One region of the Paenibacillus amylolyticus genome, then DNA from elsewhere that is predicted to be linked to it. Evidence: predicted binding sites of a transcription regulator. Region 1 holds the regulator's gene; the other holds the start of a gene.
The links. Region 1 encodes NrdR, which represses ribonucleotide reductase genes. Its sites were predicted from a motif close to AACACNATATATNGTGTT; they were not measured.

Region 1 (4,352 bases):
ACTGGAGCTGCGCAAGCTGGGCGTTGTCATTCAGATCCTTCGCAGTCCCTCCAAGGCGGATATGGATAACTCGGGGAGTATATCTGCTCAAGAAGCGATGTGGCTGGGTATTGCCTTGTCTCTGGATGCGTTTGGAGCAGGTTTGGGAGCGGCACTTCTGGGATTCCCTACACTATGGACAGCACTCATTATTGCACTGTTTAGTGGGGCGTTTCTGTCACTCGGCATGAAGGTTGGCCTACGATTCTCAGCTCTGCGCTGGATGCGAAGACTGTCTGTATTGCCAGCGCTAATGTTAATGATTATGGGAATAATGAAGTTGTTATGAGGTGAAACGATGAATATAGGCTTAACCGGCGGGATCGCGACAGGCAAAAGCAGTGTTTCCGCCTATCTCGCCAGTAAGGGAGCGTTGCTCATCGATGCAGACGTTATTGCCCGGGAAGTTATGATGCCTGGGCATCCCGTGTTGGCCGCCGCTGTTAAGCGGTTTGGACAAGCCATACTGAACGAAGATGGAACAATGGATCGGAAAAAGCTTGGGAGTATTGTTTTCGAACAACCAGAGGAACGAAAGGCATTGGAGGCTATCACACATCCGGCGATCCGAAAAGAGATGCGCGAACGGGCTGCTGCATACGCGTTGCAACATCCGGATAAACTTGTGGTATCTGATATTCCTTTGCTCTACGAATCAGGTCTGGAGGACGGTTTTGAGGAAGTCATGGTTGTATATGTCCCGAGATCGGTGCAACGAGATCGCTTGATGAGTCGGGATGGAATGACTGCAGCACAGGCTGAGGCTCGAATGGATGTACAGATGGATATTGAGCGCAAAAAACAGCTGGCAGACATTGTTATCGATAACAGCGGCTTATGGTCTGCGACGGAACAGCAAATTGACTCATATCTACAGCGTAAGGGTTTGTTATGAGAATATTGCGTAAGAAACGTGTATTGCTGTTGATGTTTGTTTCCTTTGTACTGGTGTTATTTCTGAATACAAACTGGATGGCATGGTTCTATCCCATACATTATAAGGAAGAGATCCGTGCCCAATCTCAGAGTTATGAGGTTGATCCGTTTCTGATTGCTTCCATTATCAAGGTGGAGACCAATTTTAAGACAAGCAAGGAATCCAAACGAGGTGCCATTGGGCTCATGCAACTGATGCCGGACACGGCGAACTGGATACTGGAACAAGCCAAAATTCCCGACACTTCGCTGGAGGAATTAAAGCACGAGCCAGAACGAAATATTCAGTTAGGCACATGGTATCTGCGGAATCTGTCCGATCAATTTGATGGCAATGAAGCAGTTATGATCGCTGCCTATAATGCGGGTCCAGGCAAAGTAAACAGTTGGCTTAGAGATGGTGTATGGGATGGCTCGTTCGATACGGTGAAAGATATTCCGTTTGGTGAGACGCGTCACTATGTACAAAGAGTCATTTACTATTATAATCAGTATGTAAAGATCTATAATACGTTCTAAGTATATAAGTAGAAGCACAGAGCAGGCCGGTTATTCACCGGCCGCTCCATGCTCCTCTGTGTAGCGTATTACGATGCAGATATTATTGGTATTGACCTGCCAATTGCTGTTCTGCAATTGTTACCAGACGCTTCGTGATGTATCCACCGATCGAACCGTTCTCGTAAGAAGTCATGTTACCTTGGTATCCGTCTTGTGGGATGCTGATTCCGAGTTCTTGAGCAACTTCATATTTCATTTGCTCGAGTGCTGCGGAAGCTTTAGTTACCACCAAGTTGTTGGAGTTACCATTGCTTTGTGCCATTGCTGTTCACCTCCTCGCGGGTTGGTAAAAGTATTATGTGTCGGCAATGCGTTTTTCATTACAAAATCAGTACAGGGAATATGTGGTAAAAAGTAAAACGTGGGAAGTGATCTGTTTTGAAGTGTCCTTATTGCGGTTATATGGGTACCAAAGTGCTTGATTCGCGTCCGGCCAACGAAGCAAAATCCATTCGTCGTCGCCGTGAGTGTGAGCAGTGTGCCCGAAGATTTACAACGTTTGAGATGATTGAGGAGACTCCACTGATCGTCATTAAGAAAGATGGCAGTCGTGAAGAGTTCAGCCGGGACAAAATTCTCCGTGGGCTTATTCGTGCCTGTGAGAAACGTCCAGTCTCCGTAGAGACCCTGGAGATGATGGTATCTGAAGTGGAGAAATCTCTGCGTAATACAGCCGATGCTGAAGTTGAGAGTCGCCAGATTGGTGAGCTGTTGATGGAACAGTTGTTTCCAGTCGATGAAGTGGCGTATGTCCGTTTTGCGTCGGTATACCGCCAGTTCAAAGATATCAATATGTTCATGAAAGAACTGAAATCCCTGTTGTCCAAAGACGATCTGGAGGATTAGTGAAGTTGGTAAAGGGAGAAGAGCAGTCTGGAGTTCCAGTCCGTGTGTACCAGAGAAATCGGTTGTTCTTCTCCAATCACTTTGGATCTTGAGAAAGTGATTGACAGCGAAAGCTGGATTTTATATGATATAGGAGTCGCCTGTGGAACGTAGCAGTGTTGGACAAGTTATCTATTTCATATCCTGGGGCCTTAGCTCAGCTGGGAGAGCGCATCGCTGGCAGCGATGAGGTCAGGGGTTCGATCCCCCTAGGCTCCATAATCAAGAATGCCATCACATTATTGTGATGGCGTTTTTTTGTGCGTGAAATAAATCAAAACATGCATTAATTAATTAGAATTTTTTGGACTTGGGGATGAATATTCTAGATGCAAAAATAGAGGGTTTAAAGTCCTGACTGTGGAGTTGTCAAAAAAAGTACAGTTTGAAAACAAGGAGACCCTACCGGCTGGATATTGTCCAGTCGGTAGGGTCTCCATTTTTCTGTATACGCTTTCAGTCAGCCAGATATTCGACGAATCTTACAAAGATCGTGGCTACTTCGGCACGGGTGGCGGTGGCTTTGGGAGCAAAGAAGTTGTCCGGCTTGCCTACTACAATGCCGGTGCCCCGCAGCGCCTGAACGGCCTCCAACGCCCAAGAGCTGATCTCACTCTCGTCCGTGAAGGACTTAGCGTGGCTTTCAGGCAGCTCATAGCCCTTGTACTTCATGTAGTTGTATAGTATCACCAGCATCTGCTCGCGCGTCATCGGTGAATTGGGGTCAAACAGGTTTGCGTTTGTACCGTTGACTATGCCTTTTTCGGCCGCCCACTCAGCTGCCGCGGTGTACCATTGCCCGTCCGTCACGTCGTTAAAGCGGGAACTCGTGTAGCTGGAGAGGTTTACGTTCTCAAGATTGGCCAGTACCTGCACGAACATTGCACGTGTCATTGCGGTGCCGGGTGAGAACGTTGTGGACGTCGTGCCGTTGAAAAGATCGTATGTGTAGGCGAAATTTATATAGCTGTAGAACCAGTCGTCCATGTTGGCATCCCTGAAAGGATTGCCCGATATCACGAGGAAGCCCAGTGGGGTGGCGTCATCAACCGCCAGCTCCGTACCCTCACGGATGTTCAGCGACATGCCGTTATCTAAGCTAACTTTTGCGCCGCTCGGTCCTATCACAACCGCTCCGCCGCTCCGTATCTTCGATCCGCCATGGATATCCACACGGTTGCCGTTTGGCAGGTTCACATGCGCGTCTTTGCCGCCTACTGTAACCGTACCGTCGCTCGCGATCGTCGAGCCTCCCGAAATGGTCACTGTGCTGTTGCCGCCGGGTAGTGTCACTTCGGCGCTCTTGTCTGCCGGAATGGTTACCTTACCGTTTGAGTCTATCGTTGTGCCTTCAGGTACCTTAATCTTCGTCCCGCCTTTGGTCGCAATCTCGCCGCCACCGGGGAGGGTGGTGTTGCCGTTTTTGTCTGTGACCGCGGGCTTATCCTTCGGTGTATTCACTGTGTAGGTCGACTTCAACGTTCCAGCGTCTGTCCCGGTGCCCGTATTGTCGGTGTTGCCCGTATTACCGATGTTGCCGGTATTTCCGGTGTTTCCGGTGTTGCCCGTATTGCCGCCAGAATCAGGCACAGTGGGAGTCGTCGTCTTCATCGGCGTCGTCGTTGCACTGATCTCCGCGCCGTCGCCCTTTGCATTCACCGCGATGATGGTGAAGTTGTAGCCTTGGCCGTTTGTCAGGTTCTTAAAGGTATATTTGGTCTCCGTCGCATCCAGTGTGACCGGCGTCACGTTGCCATACCATACCTTGTAGCCCAATATCGCACTGCCACCGTCGTCAGCAGGGGCGGTCCAGCTCAATGTGACCTGTCCGTCACCGGCTGTCGCTTTGAAGCCGCTCGGAGCACCGGGCACGACCGGTTTTCTCTGCGCGAACATCCAATCAAAGACGTCTGTGTAGTCATTGTTCCAAG
Region 2 (4,352 bases), 2.7 Mb from region 1:
TCAAAAAAGTTAATGCCTTCATCAAATGCAGTTTCAATTGATTTCACCGCATTCTCACGTTCCACATACCCTCCGTACGTCAGCCAGCTTCCCAGGCTGATCTCGCTGACTTTCAGTCCGCTTCCACCTAATCTGCGATAATCCAATGTACATCCTCCTCTGTTGGTTATAAAGATGAAGTTCACATTCTATTGTAACGTAACCAGCTCGGAATAAAAGGGCTTTGGCTCAGAAAATGGAAAATGAAAAGAAGCGCACCTATAACAGGTGCGCCGAATAAAGATTTGTTCTCTGATCATGATTTAAGGCAAAGTAATGCTCAATGCATTCAACAGATCAGCCTGTCTGACCGGCTTGGTTAGAACAGCATCAAAGGCTTCTGCTTCATGCAATTCAATGTGCATACCATAAGGAACAAGAACAATGACGGGCAGATTCTCCAGTCGCTGTTTCAGTTCATGTACAAAATCAACCGCGCCACCTTCCATTAATCCCATATCCACAACGGCTACATCCGGCATGAATCCTTCCTTGATCCAATCATGCGCTAATGTCAAACCCGAGGTCATGTGTACATCCATCTCCCACCTACGCATCAGGGAAGAGACACCTTGCAAAATATCAGGGTCCTTGGCAAGCAACACCTTTTTCCCTTTTAACCGTTGCTGAACACTTGCGAGTTGAGGTAACTCCCAGTATCTGCGCAATGGAAGGGAGATGTTGAATTCCGTCTCATTTTCCTTCACACTACTCACCTGAATACGGCCATGCATGAGAATGGCAAGATTCTGGCTTACAGCTAAACCTAGATTGCTTCCAATCAGTTTTTGGATATTCAAATTTTCATCTTGGCTGTTAAAGGTTGGGGTCTTCTTGTCCGATAACATCTGACCCGTGTACTTCACCTTGAGCTGAAGTGTACCGGTCTCCTCCAATTCTTCTCCGTTCACCACTGCTGTGATCAGAACGGAACCTTCACGCGTTGAATCGAGAGCATACTGAATGACGTGTGCAAGCAACTGTCCAATCTTGACTTCATCCCCAACGAACACTTGAGATACATTCAGTTCAAGATTTAATCCCAGCTCAATGTTCTTGCCCGTCGCAATCCCGGCATAGAGATACACGGTATTCTCAATGGTGCCTACCAGATCAAACGGATCATCATGTATAACCGTTTTACCTGCTTCATTAATGTTGAAATTCATCATATTATTCAGCAAGGAAAGCAGAATATTGCCGCTTGTCTCAATCATGTTCACATATTCGGACTGCTCCTCAGGCATATCCGGTGTGCGCATCAGATCTGTCAGTCCCAAAATACCGTTCAAAGGATTGCGAATCTCGTGACTCATTAGCTTCAACATCTGTGTTTTGGTCATAGCCTCAGATTCGGCACGTTCTTTCTCTGCCTGGAGCTGTTCTTGCATTTGTTCCGAATCACTCAATTTCCGCTCCTGAACATGCAACGTGCTTTCCAGATCAACAACATAACCCAGGAATACAGCCATCGCCTTCAGTGTCTTCATATCGGTTTCGCTGATTACATAACCAGGATCATCCATCAGACAGATGGTACCAAATGTTTCGCCCGATCTTCTCATAATAGGCACGCCCACGAAGAAGCGATTGCCAAGTCCGCTCGTAACGCCCATGGATCGTGTCATCGGATGTTCACATGTATCCGGGATCGTAAGCACGTTACCGTTGTCTCTTAATACCAGGCTGCAATATGAATCCGTAAATGGAAGTGCACTGCCTTTAACAACTAACTCTTCCGTACGATTAAAGGCCTCCAAAATGACATTGGTCACCCCGTCATTCGTGGCAACAAAGATGGTATTGACCTTCAATATACCACTTAATACGTCTACGATGTGGGCCGCAGCTTCCTTTATATCTTCATAGAAGCCTCTTGTAATGCCTTCTGCCGTCCCCATGATTCACCCCTCTTATCTTAGCTGCACTTTCAAATCTGTATTTCAGAATGTTTAATCACGTACAGGGGTCATCAAAAATCCGAATAGCTGTCACAATCTATACTTATATGATTAACACCGTAGAAGTATAAGAGAATCATACTCCCTGCCTATTGCCCATTTGTGGACAAAAGCAGGTCTTAAACGGATGGTTTAACGACCGCGAATTCATTGCAACTCGCCTTTTCAGCTTGATTAAAGTCCATCTTGTCCGACTTTGGATATTATACTTGCAGAATAACTAGAAATTATACGCTTCCGCTCAGACTTTGGGAACCTTTATCCGCAGCAATTAAAGGAAAGTCCACTTTGTTCAGTAAGCTGTGTGATCATGATCACACCCAAAAAACCACATATAGTTTATAAATGGATAAGACGAATCTACATATAGTATTTAACGTGAATTGAATGATAACCAAAATCATTTTAGGAGGAACCTTACATGAACATGCTTGAGTATGCCACCCCACCGGCATCCGATCTATTATCCGACCTGGGAAGACGAATTATTGGCGCAGAAGACGCCGATACGCTGAGGGAAAATGCAAATCTGAACGGGGATTCCTTCAGTGGTAAGATGAGCAGGCTCGGTTCGGAGACCGCCAAGTGGCATGCTCTGCGTCATGTGTTGCCGGAAGAGCTTGCCCAAGCTGTAGAGAATGGGGATCTGTATGTACACGATCTGGATCAGTATGCACTTGGAACGACCAACTGTATCTTTATCCCGTTTGACCGTCTCCTTGCTGCGGGTTTCAACACAGGTAACGGATCGGTTCGCACACCTCAGACGATCATGTCTGCCATGGCTCTGGTTGCGATCATCTTCCAATCCCAGCAGAACAGTCAATATGGCGGTGTATCGGCCAATAAAATTGACTGGGATCTGGCCCCTTATGTACAGCGATCGTTCCGCAAACACTACCGCAAAGGGCAACGGCTCTTTGGTGAAAATGTTCTGATCGGGGATGAACAGCTTCATCTGGATAGCATCGAAGCGAAGAATCAATGTCCGCGGGCATATGCCTTCGCCTATGAAGAGACTGAATTGGAGACAGGACAAGCTGCTGAATCACTGATTCATAACCTGAATACGATGAGCAGCCGGGCGGGTGGTCAGATTCCATTTACTTCACTGAACTATGGATTATGTACTTCTGCGGAAGGACGGTTGGTATCACGCTCGTTGCTGGAAGCAACCATTCGAGGCCTGGGCAACGGGGAGACTCCCGTGTTCCCTCAACATATTTTCCAATGTAAACAGGGGATCAATCAGGCTCAAGGAGAGCCGAACTATGATCTGTTCCGGCTCGCAGTCACCTGTTCATCCCGGCGGATGTATCCTAACTTTGTCAATGTGGATGCCTCTTTCAATCTGCCTTTTTATCATCCGGAAGATCCGGATACGATCATCGCAACCATGGGATGCCGCACACGTACACTGGCTGACCGGTTTGGTCGCAATCGTCAAAGTGGTAAAGGTAATCTGTCCTTCAACACCATTAACCTCGTGAAGCTCGGCATACGGTTTGGCATCTGCCAAGGTGCAAGAGCTGTCGCTGACCGAACCGGATTCTATACTGCTTTGGAGTCAGTTATGCATAATGCTGCTTCCGGCCTGCTGCACCGCTACCGAATTCAGACAGCACAGCCTGCCAAGGCATCGGACTTCATGATGCGGGAGGGTGTATGGGAAGGTGGAGAACAGCTTGGCCCGAACGAGCCGGTTGCCGAGCTGTTAAAGCATGGAACATTATCTCTTGGTTTTATCGGTCTCGCGGAATGTATGACAGCTCTCTATGGGCGCCATCATGGGCAGGACCCTCATGTACATCGCGAAGCGCTCAACATTATTCGGACCATGAGAGAGTTCTGTGACCGGATGAGCGAGCAGCATAACTTGAATATCACACTGTTTGCCACACCTGCTGAAGGGTTGTCCGGCAAATTCACGAAGATCGACAGAGAGCGTTATGGCATTATTCCCGGAGTGAATGATCGGGAGTATTATACGAATTCATTCCATATCCCGGTCTACCACACGCTTCCAGCATATCGGAAGATTGAACTGGAGGCCCCATTCCACACTTTATGTAACGCGGGTGCGATCTCCTATGTGGAGCTTGACGGAAACGTTCGGGCCAACACCGCAGCTTTCCTGCGAATTGTACAGTATGCACTTGCGCAGGATATCGGTTATTTCTCCATTAATCATCCAATTGATCGCTGCCCTGCATGTGGTTATGAAGGCGTCATTGGGGATGTATGCCCAAACTGTGGAGCCCACGAGAACCATGTACACTTCCAGCGGTTACGCCGCGTAACTGGCTATCTGACCGGAGATTACAAAGTACGCTTCAATGCTGCAAAGCAGGC

Region 2: the regulator NrdR is predicted to act here: its motif matches at 2,357-2,374, upstream of V6668_RS28175 (anaerobic ribonucleoside triphosphate reductase).

Annotation. Positions count from the first base shown of each region.
Region 1 is NZ_CP145892.1:2,178,575-2,182,926, forward strand. Features, by position in the region: gene V6668_RS09920 (manganese efflux pump) at 1-328, shown strand, start outside; gene coaE (dephospho-CoA kinase) at 338-934, shown strand; gene V6668_RS09930 (lytic transglycosylase domain-containing protein) at 931-1,494, shown strand; gene V6668_RS09935 (alpha/beta-type small acid-soluble spore protein) at 1,577-1,798, opposite strand; gene nrdR (transcriptional regulator NrdR) at 1,915-2,382, shown strand; tRNA gene V6668_RS09945 (tRNA-Ala) at 2,568-2,640, shown strand; gene V6668_RS09950 (S-layer homology domain-containing protein) at 2,878-4,352, opposite strand, start outside.
Region 2 is NZ_CP145892.1:6,401,313-6,405,664, forward strand. Features, by position in the region: gene V6668_RS28165 (aldo/keto reductase family protein) at 1-146, opposite strand, end outside; gene V6668_RS28170 (hybrid sensor histidine kinase/response regulator) at 303-1,940, opposite strand; gene V6668_RS28175 (anaerobic ribonucleoside triphosphate reductase) at 2,422-4,352, shown strand, end outside.